4 regions of the Shinella sp. JR1-6 genome follow, and region 3 is predicted to be linked to each of the others. Evidence: riboswitches for the same ligand, from Rfam matches in the RefSeq annotation. Region 3 holds a riboswitch; each other region holds the start of a gene.
What was found. A riboswitch is a leader RNA that binds a small molecule or an ion and turns the genes downstream of it on or off. The one in region 3 is predicted to bind cobalamin.

Region 1 (5,461 bases), on a different contig from region 3:
ATTGCATAGATCAGGATCGATGCGAAGGCACTGGCCATGATCAGGTTGATCATCACTGTCAGCACGCCCGTCCAGAACAGATCAGCATAAGGCAGCATCAGTGTCAGAGGAAGCGGCCCGAGGACAGAAATCCAGATGATGCGGTAGCGCCCGATGCGGTCGCCGACGATGCCGCCGACAAGCGCGCCGACGGCCGAGGCGAGCAGGAAGATGAACAGCATCATCTGCGCCGCCGGGATGGAAAGGCCGAACCTCTCCATGAGATAGAAGATGTAGAACGACTTGAAGCTCTCGCCGTAGGCGTTCTTGGTGAACATGAGTGCCGTGAGGACGACGAGGCCGATGGCGATCGTCGCGGGCGCATGGCGTGCCGCTCCGCCCGCCTTCTTTACACCTATCCGCATTGCCGCGAACTCGGCACTGATCTGGCGCTGTTTGCTGCCGATCCAGGCCAGAAGCGTCATGGCGAGCAAGGCAAGGGCAGCGAACCAGGCGAGGCTCGGCTGCCCCAACGGCACGATGATCAATGCTGCAAAGACCGGGCCGAGCGCGCCTCCGGCCTGACCGCCAACCTGGAAGAGACCCTGGGCCAACCCCTGCCGGCCGCCGGCCGCATAGCGCGCCATACGGGTCGCCTCAGGGTGGAATATGGATGATCCGATGCCGATCAGCGCCACCGAGACAAGAATTATCGCATAGCTGTGGGCGAATGCGAGACTCACGAGTCCGGAAAGGGTGAACATCATGCCCACGACAGGCGAATAGGGTGCGGGGTGCTTGTCGGTCACCATGCCGATGACCGGCTGCAGCAGCGATCCGGCAATCTGGAAGGTCATGGTGATCAGGCCGATTTGCACGAAATCGAGCGCGTACGCATCCTTCAGGATTGGGTAGGCAGCCGGAATCAGCGACTGCATCAGATCGTTGAGGAGATGGGTTAGCCCCAAAACCACAAGAACTGCGAGGTGCGTCCTCGGCTGCGTCGTGGGCGTGCGGATGGCGACGGTCATATCTGCATTCGAGACCGTTCGGATGCGGTGGTCGAACGCCGTGGCGACGTCCATGAACCATACGCATCCGAGGTCGTCATCGAATAGCGCGCGCTCTTAGAGCGTTTGAACGTTTTCAGCCTTCGATTTGCCGGTCTTGCGATCCTGGCCGATGTCGTAGCTGACCTTTGCGCCATCCCGCAGCGGGCCGCCGGACTGTACCGCAGATATGTGAACAAACACGTCTGCTCCGCCATTGTCGGGGGTGATGAAGCCGAAGCCCTTGTCCTGATTGAAAAACTTAACCGTTCCGGTAGCCATGGTATCCTCAGTGATCGAGCGGCACCTTGCCGCAGCAGGAGCTTATTCGTCGTACGCTGGTCCGGCAACCGCTTATTCACGCTGGAATGGTGTCTGTGGAAATCTAGGCTTGGAAAAGTGCTCGCGACGAAGGGCTTTCGCCATCCGTCATGGGGATAACTTGCGTTTCGCAACCGAGCGATCGAGCTAACTGTTGACGGCGGAATTGCGTCCTATACCATATCTAGTGTTCAAGGTTCCTCCGATTCGAGAGAGTCGGAGGCTAAGACGGGAATCCGGTGTGGCCATGATGGCTGCGTCAATCCGGAGCTGCCCCCGCAACTGTAAGCGGCGAGCATACGTTCGACAAAGCCACTGAGGCGCAAATGCCTTGGGAAGGCGGACGGATGCCGCGACCCGCAAGCCAGGAGACCTGCCTCGTTCATGAACGTCCACGGGCGGGGTGTCCGGCAGGCGAGCGATGGGTTGTGGAATGATGCCGCCCCGCCGTCTCCCCAGATGCTCCGTATGAATAGCTTCGGGGTGAAGTCATGTCGAATTTGTTTCCAGTGCCTCCGCGCGAGTAAGCGGCGCCCCGCTCCGGCCGTCCTTGAGGGCCGCCGTCTATCTATTTTCAGTTCACGAACGGTCATCGGCGGATGACCGAACGCCCCTCCATGCCCAATCGCCAGAATATGAGGAAACCATGCCGATCACCGTTTACTCCAAGCCAGCTTGCGTTCAATGCTCAGCGACCACCCGCGCGCTCGACCGCCACGGCATCGATTACCGTGTCGTCGATATCTCCGAGAATGCAGATGCCTTCGCGCTCGTGCAGGGCCTCGGCTACCGTCAGGTTCCCGTCGTCGTTGCCGGTGAGCAGCATTGGGCCGGTTTCCGCCCTGATATGATCAGCGCACTGGCCTGAGGGCGGGGCGATGGGTGAGCTCGTCTATTTCTCCTCCCGGTCGGAAAACACCCATTGCTTCGTGCAAAAGCTCGGCCTTCCGGCCTCCCGCATTCCCCTTCGCGCCGACGAGGCGCTGAGGGCGCGCGCGCCCTTCGTCCTCGTCGTGCCGACCTATTGCGGCCAGGATGGCAAAGGCGCCGTTCCCAAGCAGGTGATCCGCTTCCTCAATGATGCGGAAAACCGCGCGAACCTTCGCGGCGTGATTGCCGCGGGCAACAGCAATTTCGGGGCGACCTTCGGGCTCGCCGGCGACGTCATCTCCGCCAAGTGCGGTGTGCCGTATCTCTACCGCTTCGAGCTTCTCGGCATGGATGAGGACGTCGACAACGTCAGACAGGGACTGGAACGATTTTGGACACGATGACGCTCGAGAAACCGACGAAGACGCCGGAAATCACCGCGCTGGACTATCATGCGCTGAACGCGATGCTGAACCTTTACGATGAGGATGGAAAAATCCAGCTCGACAAGGACCGGCAGGCGGCAAAGCAATACTTCCTCCAGCACGTCAACCAGAACACGGTCTTCTTCCACAATCTCAGGGAAAAGCTCGATTATCTGGTGACCGAAGGGTACTACGAGCAGGAAGTGCTCGACCAGTATTCCTTCAACTTCGTACGCGATCTCTTCGACCACGCCTATGACAAGAAGTTCCGATTCCCGACCTTCCTCGGCGCGTTCAAGTACTACACGTCCTATACGCTGAAGACCTTCGACGGAAAGCGCTACCTTGAGCGCTACGAGGACCGCGTCTGCATGGTGGCGATGACGCTGGCGCGCGGCAGCGAGCAGCTTGCCCGCGATCTCGTCGATGAGATCATTTCCGGCCGTTTCCAGCCGGCAACGCCGACCTTCCTCAATGCCGGCAAGAAACAGCGCGGCGAGCTCGTCTCGTGCTTCCTGTTGCGCATCGAGGACAACATGGAGAGCATTGGCCGCTCGATCAATTCGGCGCTCCAGCTTTCCAAGCGGGGCGGCGGTGTCGCGCTCTCCCTCACCAACCTTCGCGAGATGGGCGCGCCGATCAAGCAGATCGAGAACCAGTCGTCGGGCGTCATCCCTGTCATGAAGCTGCTGGAGGACAGTTTCTCCTATGCCAACCAGCTCGGTGCGCGGCAGGGGGCGGGGGCGGTCTATCTCCATGCCCATCATCCCGACATCCTGCGTTTCCTCGACACCAAGCGCGAGAATGCCGATGAGAAGATCCGCATCAAGACCCTGTCGCTCGGCGTCGTTATCCCCGACATCACCTTCGAGCTCGCTCGCAACAACGATGACATGTATCTGTTCTCGCCGCATGACATCGAACGCGTTTACGGCGTGGCCTTCACCGAGATTTCGGTGACGGAGAAGTACCGCGAGATGGTCGAGGACGGCCGCATCCGCAAGAAGAAGATCAAGGCCCGCGACTTTTTCCAGATCCTTGCCGAGATCCAGTTCGAGAGCGGCTATCCCTACATCATGTTCGAGGACACGGTGAACCGCGCGAACCCCATCGCCGGCCGCATCACCATGAGCAATCTTTGCTCGGAGATCCTGCAGGTAAGTGAGGCGAGCGAATTTAACGACGACCTTTCCTATGCCAGGATGGGCAAGGACATTTCGTGCAATCTCGGCTCGCTCAACATTGCTGCTGCGATGGACTCGCCGGATTTCGGACGAACGATCGAAACCTCGATCCGTGCGCTGACCGCCGTCTCCGAGATGAGCCACATCTCCTCGGTCCCCTCGGTCGAGAAGGGCAACGACGATAGCCACGCCATCGGCCTCGGCCAGATGAACCTGCACGGCTATCTCGCCCGCGAGCGTATCTTCTACGGCTCGGAGGAAGGCATCGACTTCACCAACATCTATTTCTACACGGTGACCTATCACGCCGTCCGCGCCTCCAACCGGCTGGCGGTCGAAAAGGGCGTTAGCTTCAAGGGATTCGAGAACTCGAAATACGCTTCGGGCGAATACTTTGACAAATATACCGAAGCCGAATGGTTGCCGGTGACGGAGAAGGTGCGGGGCATTTTCGAAGAGGCGGGCATTCATATCCCCACGCAGCAGGACTGGCTTGAGCTGAAGGCGGCCGTCATGGACGGCGGCCTCTACAACCAGAACCTCCAGGCCGTGCCGCCGACGGGCTCGATCTCCTACATCAATCACTCGACGTCCTCGATCCACCCGATCATCTCGAAGATAGAGATCCGCAAGGAAGGCAAGATCGGCCGCGTCTATTACCCGGCCGCCTTCATGAACAACGACAATCTCGACTATTACCAGGACGCCTACGAGATCGGCCCGGAGAAGATCATCGACACCTATGCGGCGGCCACCCAGCATGTCGACCAGGGCCTATCGCTGACGCTGTTCTTCCGCGACACGGCGACGACCCGCGATATCAACAGGGCGCAGATCTACGCCTGGAAGAAGGGCATCAAGACCATCTACTACATCCGCCTTCGCCAGATGGCGCTGTCCGGCACGGAAGTGCAGGGCTGCGTTTCCTGCGCGCTGTGAGATCGGGGAAGCAAATGAACATCCAAGTGAAGACCAAGGCGCCGAAGGCCGCCGCCGCCATCCGCGCCATCAACTGGAACCGCATCGAGGACGACAAGGACCTCGAGGTCTGGAACCGCCTGACCGGTAATTTCTGGCTGCCGGAAAAGGTGCCGCTCTCCAACGACATTCCCTCCTGGGCGACGCTGAAGCCGCAAGAGCAGAAACTCACCATCCGCGTTTTTACCGGTCTGACGCTGCTCGACACAATCCAGAACGGTGTCGGTTCGGTAAAGCTCATGGAGGATGCTGCCACGCCGCATGAGGAGGCGGTGCTTTCCAACATTTCCTTCATGGAGGCTGTGCATGCCCGCTCCTATTCCTCCATCTTCTCCACGCTCTGCCTGACGCCCGACGTCGATGACGCCTATCGCTGGTCGGAGGAAAACGAGTTCCTGCAACGCAAATCCGCATTGATCATGGAACAATATACGACGAGCGACCCCTTGAAGAAGAAGGTCGCCAGCGTCTTGCTCGAAAGTTTCCTGTTCTATTCCGGCTTCTATCTTCCGATGTACTGGTCGAGCCGCGCCAAGCTCACCAACACGGCGGACATGATCCGCCTCATCATCCGTGACGAGGCCGTACACGGTTACTACATCGGCTACAAATTCCAGCGCGAACTGGAGCGCCTGAGCATGGAAAAGCGGCAGGA
Region 2 (5,461 bases), on a different contig from region 3:
CACAGCAGGCCGAGGCGGACGCCAAGGCGAAGGCCGACGAGGCTGCTGCGGCCGAGAAGGCGAAGGCGGAAGAACAGGCCGCAGTGGAAAAGGCCAAGGCTGAAGAAGCGGCGCGCAAGACCGCCGAGGCTGAAAAAGCAAAGGCCGACGCCGAGGCGGCCCGTTTGAAGGCCGAGGAGGACGCGCGCAAAACGGCGGAGGCGGAAAAGGCGAAGGCGGACGCGGAAGCCGCGCGCCTGAAGGCGGAAGCGGACGCGAAGAAGGCCGAAGAGGCTGCGGCGGCGCGCAAGCTTGCCGAAGAGAAGGCTGCGGCCGACGAGAAGGCGCGCGTGGAAGCCGCAGCGGCGGAGAAGGCCCAGGCCGAAGAGGCTGCGCGCCTGAAGGCGGCGGCGGATGCGAAGAAGGCCGAAGAGGCCGCCGCAGTGCGCAAGCTTGCCGAGGAAAAGGCTGCGGCCGACGAGAAGGCGCGCGCGGAAGCCGCAGCGGCGGAGAAGGCCCGGGCCGAAGAGGCCGCACGCCTGAAGGCGGAGACGGAAGAGAGGGAAGCGGCTGCCCGCAAACGCGCCGAAGAGCAGGCTGCCGAGGCCAACCGGCTGAAAGCGGAGGCCGCGGCTGCCGCCGACAAGGCCAAGGCGGAGGAAGCGGCCCGGCTGAAGGCGGAAGCCGAACGACGAAAGGCCGAAGAGACGGCCGCTGCGGAAAAGGCGCGTGCGGAAGAGGAAGCCGCGGCCCGGCGCGAAGCCGAAGCCAAGCGCGTCGAAGCGGAGAAGGCGGCTGCGGCCGAGAAGGCGCGGATCGAGGAAGAGGCCGCCGCTGCACGCAAGCTTGCCGAAGAAAAGGCGGCCGAGGTGGAGCGGCTGAAGGCGGAAGCCGCGAAGGCGGCTGCCGATGCCGAGGCGAAGGCTGCCGAGGCGGCCCGCCTTGCAGAAGAGGCTGAAAAGCGCGCCGAGGAGGCGGCCGCCGCCGAGCGTGCCGCGCAGGAGAACGACACGGCGACTGCCGCCCGTGAAAACGAAGCGCAGGGCGCCGACAGGAAGGACCGCGGCCTTGCCGTCGAGCAGGCCGACGATGCGGCCAAGCGCGAGGAAGAGACTTTCCAGAAGGCCGTGCTCGACGGCTCGGAAAAGGCTTTCCGCGCCTATCTCGACGAATATCCGGACGGCCGCTTCGTCGCCGATGCGCGCGAGCGCCTGTCGGCGCTGTCAAACACCGCCCGGCAGGAAGCAAAGCCCAGGACGGACAGCGAAACGGCGATTGTTGAGGCCGAGCGCAAGGCCGAGCAGCCGATCGTCGACCGGCGCGAGGCCTATATGGAGCGCTCGACCCGCGCCCAGGCGCAGCGCTGGCTCAGCATGCTCGGCTTCAACACCTACGGCGTCGATGGCGTCTTCGGTTCGCGCACCCGTTCGGCGATCGCCGCCTGGCAGGGCTCGTCGGGCTACCGCGCCGATGGTTATCTTTCCCGCCAGCAGTACCGTGCGCTTCGGCAGGCTGCGCAATATGCCGAGACCAGGCAGAATCGCCAGCGCCGCTACCAGCAGGACTATGACGTGCTGGAAGGCCCGGTCGATGGCTACTACGAGCGCTACTACCGCGACGACGGCTACTACAACGATGGTGGCGGTCTGGTGATCATCCCCGGCTATTGAGAATACGACGGCCGGGCGGCGGTTTCAGCACAGGTGATGACGCTGCCGGTCGATTGACTTCCCGGGGGTGGAAGCATAATCATCCAGACTATTGGATGGTTCCCGGATCCGGAAACGGATCGGGGAGTAAATGGGAATGTGACGCGGCGGACCCAATCAGGGCGCTGCAATCACGGCCGACCCCGCGACTGTAGAGTGGCGAGGGACGCCCATCCGGATGGGAGGATCTGCGGGGAGCGGGGCAATGGTGCCGTGGTTTCGCGCTGTGAGAACCAGACGGAAAAGCCACTGGGTGGCATCGCGATCAGCAGGGGTTGGACGCCTCTTCTTCTACGAATCGTCCGCCTTTTCGCGATGCCTTAGCCTGGGAAGGCGAGGGTGCCCCGCAGGCGTTTTCAACGCCCGACGCTGCGAGCCAGGAGACCTGCCAGCCAATGTGAAGGACATTTCGTCCGACCTGGGGAGGTTTCCCCGCTGCCTGCACGGAGGTTGTCATGGCTGTTTCGACTACGTCTTCTGTTACCCTTTCCGCAAACGACCGTCTCGTCGCCGGTGTTTTCGCTCTTCTGCTCGGCGCCTTCCTGGTGTTCGGTGCGGGCCTTGCGAATTCCGCCGTGCTGCACGACACGGCACACGATACGCGTCACTCCTACGGCTTTCCCTGCCACTAAGGAGTTTTCGACATGATCGTTCGTTATCTCCTGGCCGCCCTGGTGGCCGGGCTGTTCTCCGGCGTGCTGATGACAGCCGCCCAGGAGGCTCGAGTCGTGCCGCTCATCCTGCATGCCGAGGAGTTCGAGGGCGGCGACGAAGCCGCACCCGCAACCGAAGGCACGACGCCGGCCACGGGCACGGAAGGCGCTGCACAGACGCAGGAGCATTCTTCGCTCGGCGCGGTCATCCTCGACATGGCCTCTGCGCTCTCGCCGGTCTCCGTCGCCTATGCCCATGAGGGGGAGGATCACGAGGAAGGCGGCATCATGTTCGGCATGAGCCGGTTCTCCGGCACGCTTCTGGCAAACCTCGTCACGGGCGCTGGTTTCGGCCTGTTGCTTGCCGGTTTCAGCCTCGTGTCCGGCCATCCGATCACGGTGGCGAACGGCGCGCTCTGGGGCGCGGCCGGCTGGCTTGCCGTGCACATGCTGCCGGCCATCGGCCTGCCGCCGGAGCTTCCGGGCTTCCCTGCCGCCGATCTCGGCGACCGCCAGGTGTGGTGGATCGCAACCGTCATCCTGTCGGCGGCCGGCCTCTACCTGCTGTTCCTCAAGCCGAACATCGTCGCCAAGGTCATCGGCATTGCGTTGATCGCGGCGCCGCAGGTCTATGGCGCCCCGCAGCCCAGCGACATTTCCAGCAACGTTCCGGCCGTGCTCGGTGCGGAGTTCGCCGTCGCTGCCCTTGCCACGACCCTGTTCTTCTGGATCGTGCTCGGCCTCTCGCTCGGCTTTGCCAACGAGAAGATCGCCAAGGCAGCCTGATATGACAGTGACATCGCCCGGAGCCGTCCTGGTTCTGGGCGGCGCGCGTTCCGGAAAATCCGCTTTTGCCGAGAGGCTGGTCGCCGAGACCGGCCTCTCGCGTCATTACATCGCCACGGGCCGCGCCTTCGACGACGAGATGCGCGAGCGCATCGCAAGGCACCGGGAGGACCGCGGCGACGGCTGGCAGACCCATGAGGAGCCGCTGGCGCTCGCCGCGCGCATCGCTGACGTCGCCCGGGCCGATAGGGCCGTGCTCGTCGACTGCCTGACGCTGTGGGTGACGAACCTGATGCTGGAGGAGTGCGACATCGCCGCCGAATGTTCGGGCCTCCTGGAGGCTCTTCGACAGGCGCCGGGGCGGATCGTGCTTGTCTCCAACGAGGTCGGCCTCGGCATCGTGCCTGAAAACCGCATGGCGCGCGAATTCCGCGACCATGCCGGGCGGCTGCACCAGAAGGTCGCCGCCCTCGTGCCTGAAGTCTATTTTATCGCGGCCGGACTGCCGCTGAAAATGAAGGGTTGAGCCATGCTGCAACAGAAGATCCCCGCCACCGTCATCACCGGCTTCCTCGGCGCGGGCAAGACGACGCTGATCCGCAACCTCCTGCAGAATGCCGGAGGAAAACGCATCGCGCTCATCATCAACGAGTTCGGGGATCTCGGGGTCGACGGCGACGTGCTGAAGGGCTGCGGCGCGGAAGCCTGCACCGAGGACGACATCATCGAGCTGACCAACGGCTGTATCTGCTGCACCGTCGCCGATGATTTCATTCCCACCATGACGAAGCTGCTGGAGCGGGAGAACCGCCCGGACCATATCGTCATCGAGACTTCGGGCCTCGCCCTGCCGCAGCCGCTGGTCGCCGCCTTCAACTGGCCGGAAATCAAGACGCAGGTGACGGTGGACGGCGTGGTGACTGTCGTCGACAGCGCCGCCGTTGCCGCCGGCCGCTTTGCTGACGACCACGACCGGGTGGATGCGCTGCGCGTCGAAGACGAGAACCTCGACCATGAAAGCCCGCTCGAGGAACTGTTCGAGGACCAGCTTACCGCCGCGGACCTTATCGTGCTCAACAAGACCGACCTGATCGATGCCGAAGGCCTCAAGGCGGTGCGCGACGAGGTCGCCTCTCGCACGGAACGCAAACCCTCGATGATCGAGGCGAAGAATGGCGAGGTCGCCGCCGCCGTACTGCTGGGCCTCGGCGTCGGCACGGAGGACGACATCGCCAACCGCAAGTCGCACCACGAGATGGAGCACGAGAACGGCGAGGAGCACGACCACGACGAGTTCGACAGTTTTGTCGTCGAGCTGCCCGCCATCGTGGATCCGGCCGCCTTCATCGAGCGTCTCAAGGGCGCCATCGCCACGCATGACGTCTTGCGCGTCAAGGGGTTTGCCGATGTGCCCGGCAAGCCGCTGCGCCTGCTCATCCAGGCCGTCGGCAGCCGTATCGACCATTATTTCGAGCGTGCCTGGGCCCCGGGCGAGGCCCGCGGTACCCGCCTCGTCGTCATCGGCCTGCATGACATGGATGAAGCCGCCGTGCGTGCGGCCATCGCTGCGGCGGTGTGAGTTCCGGCATGAGCATGCAGCAGTCCCTCCCTTCGGCGTTTCAGGTGCGGCTCGGCCTTTTTGGGCGTGCCGCGTCGATGGATCCTCGGGCCAAGCCCGGGGATGACGGAGGGGAGGAGAGGCTGCAAAGCCCATCGATCGGCGCGGGGGGGACGATCGTTGCCCACCGTCCCTGCCGTCCATCGTCATCTTCGGGCTTGACCCAAGGGACCACCGGCTCGACGCGCCGGCAGAAGGGAGGCGCGGCATGCATCTCCTTCTAGCCCAGAAAGGCACCATCGCAGACGGCCGGGAGGCGATCGACCTCGGCCAGACACCGGGCGACATCCTCTTCCTTTCGGCCGCCGACACGGAGCTTGCCTCCATCGCCGCCGCCCACCGGGCGCGCGCGACGCAAACGCGGCTGCGGCTCGCCAGCCTCGCCACGCTCTCCCACCCGATGTCGGTGGATACCTATATCGAGCGTACGGCGCGCCACGCCAAACTCATCGTCATCCGCGCCCTCGGCGGCGCCAGCTACTTCCGCTATGTGCTGGAAGCGCTGCTTGCAACCGCTGCCGCCAATGGCATCCGGCTCGTGGCGCTGCCCGGCGATGACCGGCCGGACGAGGGCCTCGTGCCCTTCAACCGCATAGACGACGCCGACCGCCAGAGCCTCTGGGCCTATCTCAACGAGGGCGGCGCGGACAACGCGGACCGTTTCCTCGCCTATGCCGACGCGCTGGTGTTGGGCGGCAGCAAGCCGGAACCCGCAA
Region 3 (5,461 bases):
CGGTTCAAGGCCGTCAACGACCGGTACGGCCATGCGGCTGGCGATGCGGTGCTGCAGGCTGTCGCACGCCGCTTTTCCGAGCGTATCGGCCCGCTCGGTACGGTCGCCCGCCTCGGCGGCGATGAGTTTTCCGTGCTCCTTGGCGGTGTCTCCAGCCGCGAGATGCTCCTCGAGCTTGCTGAGGGCCTTGTCCGGGATGCGCAAATACCGATCGCCCATGACGGGCAGCTTCTGGTCATCGGCGGCAGCGCGGGCATTGCCCAGTTCCCGGACCATGGTGGTAGCCTGCACGATGTGATGGTGATGGCGGATGCGGCGCTCTATGCGGCCAAGAATGCCGGTCGCAACCGAGCCGTTCATGTCGGCGACATGGCTGGCGACGCGATTGCCGAAGCCGATGCGGTACGCGCGGCCTGACCAGTCGCCCTGCGCACTGAAGCGCCTACCGCCTTGTTTCCATGGGGTTTCCGCCAGGATGCGCCGCAGCAGGCGCCGGCCCTGTCTGAAGATAGTCGTGTCCGGTCGGTCTCTGTCTCCGGAAATGGCTTGAGAAACAGCCCGATAGGGGATTTGCTTGCGGAAATGAATCATGTGTCGATCGGCTTCTCGTTGTTCGCGAGCCAGTGTCGGCCGGTCTGCAAGGGAGGCATGGCATGAGTGAAGGTGCGCGGCTCGACGGCAAGATCGCCGTCGTCACGGGAGGAACGCAGGGACTGGGGGCGACGATCGCCCGGCTCTTTGCCGAGCGGGGTGCGGCGGGCCTCGTCATCTGCGGTCGCAATGCCGCCAAGGGCGAGGCGAAGGCCAAGGAGATTTCCGGCGCGACGGGTGTTGCGACACTCTATGTGAAGGCCGATCTCGCTGTGGTCGAGGATGCGCGCGCGGTCATTGCCGCCTGCGACGCGGCCTTCGGCCGTGTGGACGCGCTGGTCAACGCCGCCGCCATCACCGACCGCGGCACGATCCTCGATACGAGCCCGGAGCTGTTCGACCGCATGTTCGCGGTCAACGTACGCGCGCCGTTCTTCCTCATGCAGGAGGCGATCACGGTGATGCGGCGCGAGAAGACCGAGGGCACCATCGTCAATATCGGTTCGATGTCGGCCAAGGCCGGCCAGCCCTTCATCGCCGCCTATTGTGCCTCCAAGGGCGCGCTCGAGACGCTGACCAAGAACACGGCCTATGCCGTTCTGCGCAACCGCATCCGTGTCAACGGCCTCAACATCGGCTGGATGGCCTCGGAGGGAGAGGATCGCATCCAGCGCGAATTCCATGGCGCGGCCGACGACTGGCTGGCGAAAGCGGCGGCAAGCCAGCCCTTCGGGCGGCTCGTCGATCCGGCCGAGGTGGCGCGGGCCTGCGCCTATCTCTCCTCGCCGGAATCCGGCCTGATGACGGGCTCGGTGATCTGCTTCGACCAGTCTATCTGGGGTGCCTATGACGGCTCGCCCCATCCGGATGCGCCGCTCTGAGGCGCAGGCACGGCGGTGCATGGCGCAGGCGGGCTTGATCGTGCCCGCAAGCCATGCGCATATCCTTCGCGTCAGGTGCCCGCTCCGGCGGGAGAATCGGGAATCCGGTGCGGGCGAAACGCTCAGGTCCGGAACGTGCCCAACGCTGTGACGGGGATGGTTTGCACCGTAAAAGCTTGAATCGATTCAGGCTTTTGCCACTGGTTGTTCAACCGGGAAGGCAGGTGCCTGCCGCGTAACCCGAAGTCAGAAGACCGGCCTGGCACGATAGACCGAACCGCGCGGACGGCGGCAGGTTGTGACGCATTGTTGGGGAGATGACGATGCGAAGCGAACCCTTGGACCCTCTGGTCCGGGCGGGCGCCTTTTCCCGCGAGGAAAAGCAAGCCGTCTACCGTGCCATCGAAACGCGCCGCGACGTGCGCGACCAGTTCCTGACCGATCCCCTGCCGGACGACCTCGTCGGCCGCCTGCTGCAGGCCGCTCACAATGCCCCGTCTGTCGGTTTCATGCAGCCATGGAACTTCCTGTTGGTGCGCAGCGCGGCGACCCGTCAGGCGGTGCATGCGGCCTTCCTGAAAGCCAATGCCGAGGCGGCGGCGATGTTCGAAGGAGAGCGTCAGGCGCAGTATCGTGCGCTGAAGCTGGAGGGTATCCTGAAGGCGCCGCTGTCGATCTGCGTGACCTGCGATCCGACCCGCGGCGGCAGCGTGGTTCTCGGCCGCACGCACAACCCGCGAATGGACGTCTATTCCACGGTCTGCGCCGTGCAGAACCTGTGGCTCGCGGCGCGGGCGGAAGGCGTCGGCGTCGGCTGGGTCAGCATCTTCCACGACAGCGATATCCGTTCGATCCTCGGCATACCCGGCCATGTCGAGATCGTCGCCTGGCTGTGCGTCGGCTTCGTCGACCGACTCTACGGTGAGCCGGAGCTGGCGGTGAAGGGCTGGCGGCAACGCCTGCCGCTGGAAGACCTGGTGTTCGAGGAACGCTGGCCGGAGGAAGGCGTCAGTTGACGCCGGCATCCACCGGGCGGCCGAGGTCGATGGCGGATTCGTTGGCCGGCAGGAAGACCGGGCCGACCGTGCGCACCTTGCTGCTGGCCGGGTCGTAGTCGCGCTCCTCGACCTTCGCCGGCATCTTGACCGGGGTCTCTTCCTTCTTCGGCAGGGTGCGAATGGTGGTGATCGAGCCGCTGTCGGAATCGTCGGCGGTGCCGGCGCGCGCGGTCTCGGCGTCGTCGCCCTTCAGCGCCTTCTCGCGCTTGATCATCTCCTGGTAGTAGGCCGAGAGGTTGCAGCCGCAGGCGCCGGGCTTGGAAAGGTCGCGCGTGCGGTAGGAGAAGGCGTTCGGCATTTCGTAATAGGGGCGGCCCGTGACCGTGGAGGTCATCTGCTCGGTTTCCTGGCCGCTGGTCATCGACTGGTAGAACAGTTCGGTCTCGGTTTCCGGGCACATCATGGCGCAGACCTTCTGGTCGCGCCGGAAGTCGAGCGGTGTCGCGCCCGACGAGATCGGGAAGAAGCCGCCGTCGCAGGTGCGCACGCAGACGGTGCGCAGGTTGCCATGGCCGTTGCTGCCGCCGAGCGAGCGCAGTTTCAGGCGCTCGCTGCCGTCGGGCGCGGTGCCGAGGGGCAGGGTGCGCTTTTCATCGAGCGTGCGCAGCGTCTCGGTCGCCGCGATCGGCATGACCTTCGCCTCGTTGCCGCAGCCGTTGCTCGCCAGGAGGGCGGTGAGACGGCTGCGCTTGCCCTGCGACGAGGTGCCGCCGGCAAATTCGCGGCGCTTCTTGTCGAGGATTTCAAGGTTGCGCTCCATCTTGCCGATGACGCTTGAGAGCGTGTCGCAAGCTTCGGCATTCGCCCCGCCGACCACGATGATGCTGCCGCCCGAGCAGCCAAGGCGGCGCTGGTCACTCTTGGCCTTGCGCAGCTGAATGTTCTGGCGGGCGATCGCGCCGGCATATTTGCGGGCGCTCGTCGTATCGACCACCACCTTGGGCAGGTTGGCCAGCTCCGCCTGGAGGCGCTCGCACACGTTCGCCGCCGCCGTGCCGCCCGATAGGAGCAGCGGCAGGCCGGTTGCAATGGCAAGGAGGAGGCGAAGGCGCCCGGTCACATCATCGATCCCGTGAATTGGTTGGGCCGCGTTCCGGCCGCATATGCAGTTCCTATCATAGGCCCTGGCGGGGGAAGCGCAACGTGCTCCCGGATTTGTGATTAATGTCGGTCACAAAATATGAGTTGCGTATTCACCTTTTTGCCCGTGGCGCGCAATTGATCTCCCATGGGCCTTGGTGTAGCACTCTCGACAAACTCAACAGCCGGTCTGCGCCCGGATGGCGCAACCGCCTATGGCGGAACCCCGGCCCTTGCAGGCAGGTATTCATGCGGATTTCCTCCATCTTGCTCAGCCCCTGGTACGCGCTTCAGCTCGCATCCGGCGCAAAATCCTTCGCTGACAACCCCATCATCGGCAGCAAGTGGCTGAACCGGAAGGGCTTGCACGAGAAGCGCGTTTCGCTTGCCATGCGCATGGCTGCCTGGCGCCGCAAGAAGCTGGAAAACCTCGTCGCCCCGGATCACCGCCGGCAATATGCCGAGAACGGTTTCGTGAAGATCGAGAACTTCCTGTCGCCCGACGTGTTTGCCGCGGTCACCCGCGAGATCGCCGAGCGGGATTTCGAGCGCTACGACATGCTGCAGGGCGAAACCGTCACGCGCCGCGCGATCATCGACGACAGCGACCTCGAAAGCCTGCCGGGCTTCAAGGCGGCGCGCAACGACCCGCGCGTCAGCAATCTCCTGCGCTACGTCTCGTCCCATGCCGGCCAGCCGCTGCTCGTCGTGCAGGTGGTGATGGCGCTGCCGTCCGTCATCACGCAGGGTTCGACCGACCCGCAGACCGCGCTGCACAGCGACACGTTCCAGCCGACGGCCAAGGCCTGGCTGTTCCTGCGCGATGTCGGCGAGGAGGACGGCCCGTTCGCCTATGTGCCCGGCTCGCACGAGATGACGCCGCAGCGCCTCGCCTGGGAGCGCGACATCAGCGAGAATGCCGATGCGATCGAGAACAAGTATTCCGCCCGCGGCTCGCTGCGCATCATGCCGGACGAGCTGACGGCGCTGGGCTATGGCCAGCCGGTCAAGATGACGGTGAAGGCGAACACGCTTGTCGTCGCCGACACGCACGGCTTCCATGCCCGCAGCCCGAGCTACAAGACGACGACGCGCATCGAGATCTACGGCTCGCTGCGCCGCAATCCCTTCCTGCCGTTTACCGGTCTGCACATCGCCTCGCTGCCCTTCATCGCCTCCGGCATGAACCGCCTGATCATCTCGGCCATGGGGTTTCGTGCGAAGCTCGGCCTCAAGGGCTCGCCCTGGAAGGATGCCGGCCAGGGCAAGGCCGACGAATGGTCGAAGCGGCTGAAGCAGCCCTCGGCCTGAGCCTTAAAAAACCGGACGAACCGGACGCACCCTTGCAAGGCGGTCGGTTCGACCCTAGATTTCCGGCAACGCAATGCCGACCGGATGGTGCACCATGGATTTCAACCCGACCACAAACCGACTTCGTTTTGTCCTCGGGGAAATCTCTATTCATGCCGCATTCCATCACCCTTTCCAAAATCCGGTGGTCCACGCCTGACGGCCACGCCCTCCTTTCCGATCTCGACCTGACCTTCGGCGCCGAGCGCGCCGGCCTCGTCGGCCGCAATGGCGTCGGCAAGACGACGCTGCTGCAGCTCGTCACCGGCGCGCTCACGCCGCAGGCCGGCACCGTCGCCGTGAACGGCACGGTCGGGCTGCTGCGCCAGAGCGTGCAGGTCAACCCGCAGGAAACCGTTGCCAGCCTGTTCGGCATCGTCGAGGCGCTCGACCTGCTTTCCCGCGCGGCGCGCGGGGAGGCGGACGCCGAGGCCCTTGCCGATGCGGACTGGACGCTGGAGGCGCGGCTTGCCGCCGCGCTCGCCCGCGTCGGGCTGGAGG
Region 4 (5,461 bases), on a different contig from region 3:
AGGCGAAACCGGAGAGCTGCTCGCCGAAATATTGCACCATGTCGTTGCGCTCGAACTCGCCGTGAACGAGCACATCGAGGCCGATCTCCTCCTGCCAGCGGATGGCGTCCTCGGTCTGCTTCTGCAGGAATGCCTCGTAGTCCTTATAGCTGAGGGTACCTTTGGCATGCGCCGACCGCGCCTTGCGAACCTCGCCGGTCTGCGGGAACGAACCGATCGTCGTCGTCGGAAACAGCGGCAGCCCGATCGCCGCCGCCTGCAGGCGCCGCCGATCCTCGAAGGCATTCATACGCTTCTTCATTCCCCCGTCGATACCGGCCATGCGGCCCTGGACGAGGGGATCAGTCACCTTCGGCGAGGAGGCCCGGGCGGTGATCGCCTGCGTGGCATCGTCGACGGCTTGCCGGACGGCATCCTTGCCCGCGGCCAGGCCCCTGCCGAGGATCGCGAGTTCATCCAGCTTCTGGGTCGCGAAGGACAACCAGGCTTTCAGATCCTCGTCGAGTGCCGTCTCCAGGGAGAGGTCGACAGGGACATGCAGCAATGCGCACGACGCGGCGACCTCGATGGCATCGACCCCGCGCGCGGCAACGACCGGTGCCAACCGCTCCAGAAGGGTGGCAAGGTCTGCACGCCAGATGTTGCGGCCGTCGACGACGCCGAGCGATAGGGTCTGATCGGGACGCATAGCCGCTGCAACCGCATCAAGCTGTTCCGGAGCGCGCACCAGATCGACATGGAGGCCGGCGACCGGAAGCGCGGCCGCGGCATCGAGATTGTCGCCCAACGACCCGAAATAGGTGGTGAGCATGATCTTCAGCTCAGGAACGGCCGCCGCGAAGGCCGCGTACGCCACCTTGAAGGCATGGCGCTCGCCTTCGGTCAGGTCAAGGGCGAGGACCGGTTCGTCCACCTGCACCCAGTCCGCACCGGCGGCGTGCAACCGGCGGAACAACGCTTCATAGACCGGCAGCAGCCTTGTCAGAAGATCGAGCGGCTTGAAGGTCGCGGGACGAGCCTTGGCAAGTTTCAGAAACGTGACCGGTCCAAGCACGACCGGACGCGTATGGATGCCAAGCGTCTTGGCCTCCAGGAAATGATCGACCGGCTTCTGCCCGGTCAGCGTGAAGACCTGATCCTCGCAAACCTCCGGCACCATGTAGTGGTAGTTGGTATCGAACCACTTGGTCATTTCGAGCGCGGGAACGCCGTGGCCGTGATGGGCATGGCCGCAACCGGCGTGCCTCCCCTCCTGGCTGCCGCGCGCCATGGCGAAAGAGACGGACAGCGGCACGTCGCCGCCCTCCCAGCCATAATCCGCCGGGATTGCGCCGACCATGACCGCGGTATCGAGCACATGGTCGTAGAAGGAGAAGTCGTTCGAGGGGATTTTGGTGATCCCGCGATCGCGCTGGAGCATCCAGGCTTCCGCCCGCAGCGTCTTCGCAGTTTCAAGAAGATCGTCTTCGGTGATCCTGCCGGACCAGAAACCTTCGAGCGCGAACTTCAATTCGCGGTGGCGGCCGATGCGCGGAAAGCCGAGAGAGCCGACCGAGAGAGTTTTGTTGGACATTGTCATACCCCATTGGTTGGTGGGGGCATGGGTAAGCGGACGCGTGCGGCCATCCCCGTCAAAGACGGACCGCAGCAACCACCGGGACACCCCGCCCGTGGACGTTGTTTCGTCTTGGCAGGTCTCCTGGCTCACGGGTCGTCACTGCTGTCCGTCTTCCCAAGGCAGGCGCCTCAGTGACATCCTGGACAGCGGCTCACCGCTTACAGTTGCGGGGGCAGCCCCGGCATTGCCGAATGATCGGCGCACCGGATTCCCTCTTAGCCCTGGAGAGGCAGAGCCGCTCCAGGGAACCACGACATCAGGACTTCATGGTATCCGGGCCGGATTGTCAATAGACATAAAGAAATACTTATGCCTTTATGTATTTTTTATCACCCTGGAACTGCCCGCCCCCCCGAGGGCCTGAGCGTGGTGCAAGTCACCGGCGCATCTGCGGGAAACCGGGAACTTTCCGCGGAATTCTGCGCGGCCATCATGGTGCAATCTCGGCGCCGCCGCGGTCTTGATTTGCCGCTTCATCGACGGCGAGGACGGCAGAATACCGACGATTTCGACAACCGCGTCATCGGCATCGAACTCGACGATCTGCTCAGCCTCCCGCGGCGACTGTGCGTGGCCGGCGACGCCAACAAGACGGATGCTATCCGTGCCGTGCTCAAGGGCGGCCATGCCACCCATCTCGTCACCGACATGGCATCCACCGAGCAGTTGCGTCAGGATCAGGCACCCGACGAGTGGTGACAAGCACCAAGCACGGATAGCAGCCGTGCTGGGGTCGCCCCACCTCAGCGCCGCCTGGTGCGCTCGCCTGCCTTGACAGAGATCCCCTCAAAAGGATCAGCAAACCCTAGCGCGCCACCCAGACGACACGTCATGGCACTCCGCTAATTTCCGATTCGGCAACAAATCGTACGCCAAGGACCATATCCGGGTCATTTTCGGAAAAATTCACCCTATGCGGCTGAAATATTCTTGACACAATTCCGTTTCGGAAATTTACTGCTCAAAACAGGCCGAAATGGAACGCCCCATGACACAGCGTTATGTCGTTGACGATCTGGACCGCGAGATCATCCGTTATCTCTCAGAGGACGGGCGCCTCTCGGCGGCGGAAATCGCTGGCCGGATCGGCAGCGTCTCCGAACGCACGATCCGTAATCGCATCGCCGCCCTGCTCCAGGCGAAGATGATCGTGATCGGCGCCATTCCCGATCCCGTGGCGCTCGGACGTGACGTGCAGGTCGAGCTTCTGATCGAGGTCGAAGCCGGCAAGATAGAAGACGTTGCCATCCAGCTCGCGGAGTACGAGGAGATCGGCTACCTGGCCGCGACCAGCGGTACAGCCAATCTCAGCGCCTCGCTCTTCGTCGCCGATCACGCGGCGCTTCTCGAATTCATGGATCAGGAACTGGGCAAGCTGCCCGGCGTCAAACGCGTGACGAGTTCGGCGGTCCTGCGGCTCTACAAGGTATTCGGCACGAGAACCACCGCGATCGGCCGCGGCACGGACCTCGGCGGCAAGAAGAAAGGATGACCCATGCTGCGCATTGGGGTGGATGTGGGCGGGACCAATACGGATGCGGCGCTGCTGCGCGGCACCGAGGTTCTGGCAACGGTGAAGGCCTCGACCACGGCTGACGTGACCTCGGGCGTCGGCGCGGCAATCCGCACGGTTCTCGCCGAAGCGGGCATCACCGCCGCCGCCGTCAACGCTGTCATGATCGGCACGACGCATTTCCTCAACGCCGTCGTCGAAGGGCGCCATCTTGAAAAGGTCGGTGTTCTCAGGCTTTGCGGCGCAGCGACGCGCTCTCTGCCGCCGATGATCGACTGGCCCGACACCCTGCGTCCCATCGTCGAAGGCGGCGCAGCCATGGTGGGCGGCGGCGTGAACTACGACGGCTCCGAAATCGCCCCACTTGATGTGGCCGCAGTCCGTGCCGCCTGTCGCGACTGGCGTGCCAAAGGCATCTCCGCCGTCGCGGTCTGCTCGGTCTTCGCCCTGGTGGATCCTCGCATGGAAAACGAGGCGGCCGAAATCGTTGCCGAGGAAATGCCGGACGCCGCGATCAGCCTGTCGCACCGTGTCGGCCGTACCGGCCTTCTGCCCCGCGAGAACGCCACGATCCTCAACGCAAGCCTGCATAAGCTCGGCCACGAGACCGTCGGCGCCTTCCGCTCGGCCTTCGTCGCACTCGGCCTCGATTGCCCGCTCTACCTCACCCAGAACGACGGCACGTTGATGGCGGCGGACTTCGCCGAGCGCTATCCGGTCTTCACCATCGCCTCCGGCCCGACCAACTCCATGCGTGGAGCGGCCTTTCTGACCGGACTGTCCGACGCCGCAGTGATCGATATCGGCGGCACCACCACCGATATCGGCATGCTGGTCGCCGGCTTCCCGCGCACGCGCAGCGAAGGGGCGATGATCGGCGGTGTGCCGACCAATTTCCGCGTGCCGGACGTCTATTCCTTCGGCCTTGGCGGTGGCAGCATCGTGCGGTCCGGACCGCCCTCGACAGTCGGCCCGGATTCGGTCGGCTTCCGCCTGCCGGAAAAAGCACTCTGCTTCGGTGGCGACACGCTGACGGCGACGGACATCGCAGTGGCCGCCGGCCTCGTCGATCTCGGGGACCGCGACCGGCTCAGCCACATCACACCCGAATTCGCCCGACAGATGCTGGCGCAGATGAAAGCCAGCATCGAGACGGTTCTCGACCGCATGAAACCGAGCGCCGAGCCGATCCCGGCTATCCTCGTCGGTGGCGGCTCGGTGCTCGTGGAAGGGCTGCTGGAGGGCACCTCGGTGTCGCTGAAGCCGGATCATTTCGGCTCCGCCAATGCGATCGGCGCAGCCATCGCGCAGGTCTCCGGCGAAGTGGACAGCGTCGTCTCCCTGGAAGGCACGACACGGGAGAAGGCGCTGGACTCCATCGTTGCCGAAGCGCGCGCACGCGCTGTCGAAGCGGGTGCAGCGCACGAAACGGTGAGCCTTGCCGAAATCGAGGAAACGCCGCTGGCCTACCTGCCCGGCAACGCCGTGCGCATCGCGGCGAAAGTCATTGGAGAACTCAGGGCATGAAGTACTGGACGCTCACCGAGGCGGATATCGACCGCATCGCCATCGGCTGCGGCATTCTGGGCACCGGCGGCGGCGGCAGCACTTATCATGCGTCGCTGCGTGCCAAGGCACTGCTGCGCGAGGGCAAGCGCATCCGCATGGTGCGCCCGGCCGACATGGCGCCCGACGCACAGATCATCGGCATCGGCGGTATTGGCGCGCCAACCGTCGGCATCGAGAAGATCGCCGAAGGCGCTGAGGGCGTGCGGCTGCTCCATGCCCTCGAACACCACATGGGCCGCAAGGTCGATGCGCTGCTCGGCGACGAGGTGGGCGGCGGCAACGGCCTTTCACCCATGCTGACCGCCGCCATGGTCGACCTGCCTGTGGTGGATGCCGACGGCATGGGCCGCGCCTTCCCCGAAGTGCAGATGACCACATTCTTCATTCACGGCCAGCCCGTCCAGCCAGCGGCGCTGGCCGATGCGGACGGCAACGTCCTCATCGTCACCGAGGCGACCACGCCGAAGATGCTGGAGAAATTGCTGCGCGCCAGCACGATCGCCATGGGCTGTACGGCACTGATGACGACGGCGCCCATGTCCGGCGACTTCGTGCGCCGCTACGGCGTGCCGCACACGACGAGCCAGGCCTGGAGCCTCGGCGATGCCGTGCTGAACGCCCGCGCCGCCAAGGAAGATCCGGTGGAAGCGATCCTCAGGCAATCGGGCGGCGTGCGCCTGATGCGTGGCAAGGTCACCGATATCGCCCGTCGCATCGCAGCCGGTTTCAACCGCGGCACACTCACCGTCGCCGGGCTTGAA

Region 1: linked by a shared signal. The riboswitch ahead of nrdH (glutaredoxin-like protein NrdH) and the one ahead of bluB (5,6-dimethylbenzimidazole synthase) in region 3 are both predicted to bind cobalamin.
Region 2: linked by a shared signal. The riboswitch ahead of EXZ48_RS09670 (CbtB-domain containing protein) and the one ahead of bluB (5,6-dimethylbenzimidazole synthase) in region 3 are both predicted to bind cobalamin.
Region 4: linked by a shared signal. The riboswitch ahead of metE (5-methyltetrahydropteroyltriglutamate--homocysteine S-methyltransferase) and the one ahead of bluB (5,6-dimethylbenzimidazole synthase) in region 3 are both predicted to bind cobalamin.

What each region holds. Positions count from the first base shown of each region.
Region 1 is NZ_SHMI01000010.1:14,248-19,708, reverse strand. It holds gene EXZ48_RS18135 (MFS transporter) at 1-1,010, opposite strand, end outside; gene EXZ48_RS18130 (cold-shock protein) at 1,107-1,310, opposite strand; cobalamin riboswitch at 1,527-1,745, shown strand; gene nrdH (glutaredoxin-like protein NrdH) at 1,996-2,217, shown strand; gene nrdI (class Ib ribonucleoside-diphosphate reductase assembly flavoprotein NrdI) at 2,228-2,623, shown strand; gene nrdE (class 1b ribonucleoside-diphosphate reductase subunit alpha) at 2,611-4,767, shown strand; gene nrdF (class 1b ribonucleoside-diphosphate reductase subunit beta) at 4,782-5,461, shown strand, end outside.
Region 2 is NZ_SHMI01000004.1:418,241-423,701, forward strand. It holds gene EXZ48_RS09665 (peptidoglycan-binding protein) at 1-1,649, shown strand, start outside; cobalamin riboswitch at 1,729-2,096, shown strand; gene EXZ48_RS09670 (CbtB-domain containing protein) at 2,144-2,320, shown strand; gene EXZ48_RS09675 (CbtA family protein) at 2,333-3,127, shown strand; gene cobU (bifunctional adenosylcobinamide kinase/adenosylcobinamide-phosphate guanylyltransferase) at 3,129-3,653, shown strand; gene cobW (cobalamin biosynthesis protein CobW) at 3,657-4,706, shown strand; gene cobN (cobaltochelatase subunit CobN) at 4,954-5,461, shown strand, end outside.
Region 3 is NZ_SHMI01000005.1:33,463-38,923, forward strand. It holds gene EXZ48_RS10115 (diguanylate cyclase domain-containing protein) at 1-417, shown strand, start outside; gene EXZ48_RS10120 (SDR family oxidoreductase) at 654-1,472, shown strand; cobalamin riboswitch at 1,529-1,750, shown strand; gene bluB (5,6-dimethylbenzimidazole synthase) at 1,796-2,488, shown strand; gene EXZ48_RS10130 (DUF2865 domain-containing protein) at 2,481-3,590, opposite strand; gene EXZ48_RS10135 (phytanoyl-CoA dioxygenase family protein) at 3,860-4,921, shown strand; gene EXZ48_RS10140 (ABC-F family ATP-binding cassette domain-containing protein) at 5,074-5,461, shown strand, end outside.
Region 4 is NZ_SHMI01000011.1:16,835-22,295, reverse strand. It holds gene metE (5-methyltetrahydropteroyltriglutamate--homocysteine S-methyltransferase) at 1-1,573, opposite strand, end outside; cobalamin riboswitch at 1,672-1,886, opposite strand; gene EXZ48_RS19140 (sugar-binding domain-containing protein) at 1,985-2,317, shown strand; gene EXZ48_RS19135 (Lrp/AsnC family transcriptional regulator) at 2,607-3,110, shown strand; gene EXZ48_RS19130 (hydantoinase/oxoprolinase N-terminal domain-containing protein) at 3,114-4,658, shown strand; gene EXZ48_RS19125 (DUF917 domain-containing protein) at 4,655-5,461, shown strand, end outside.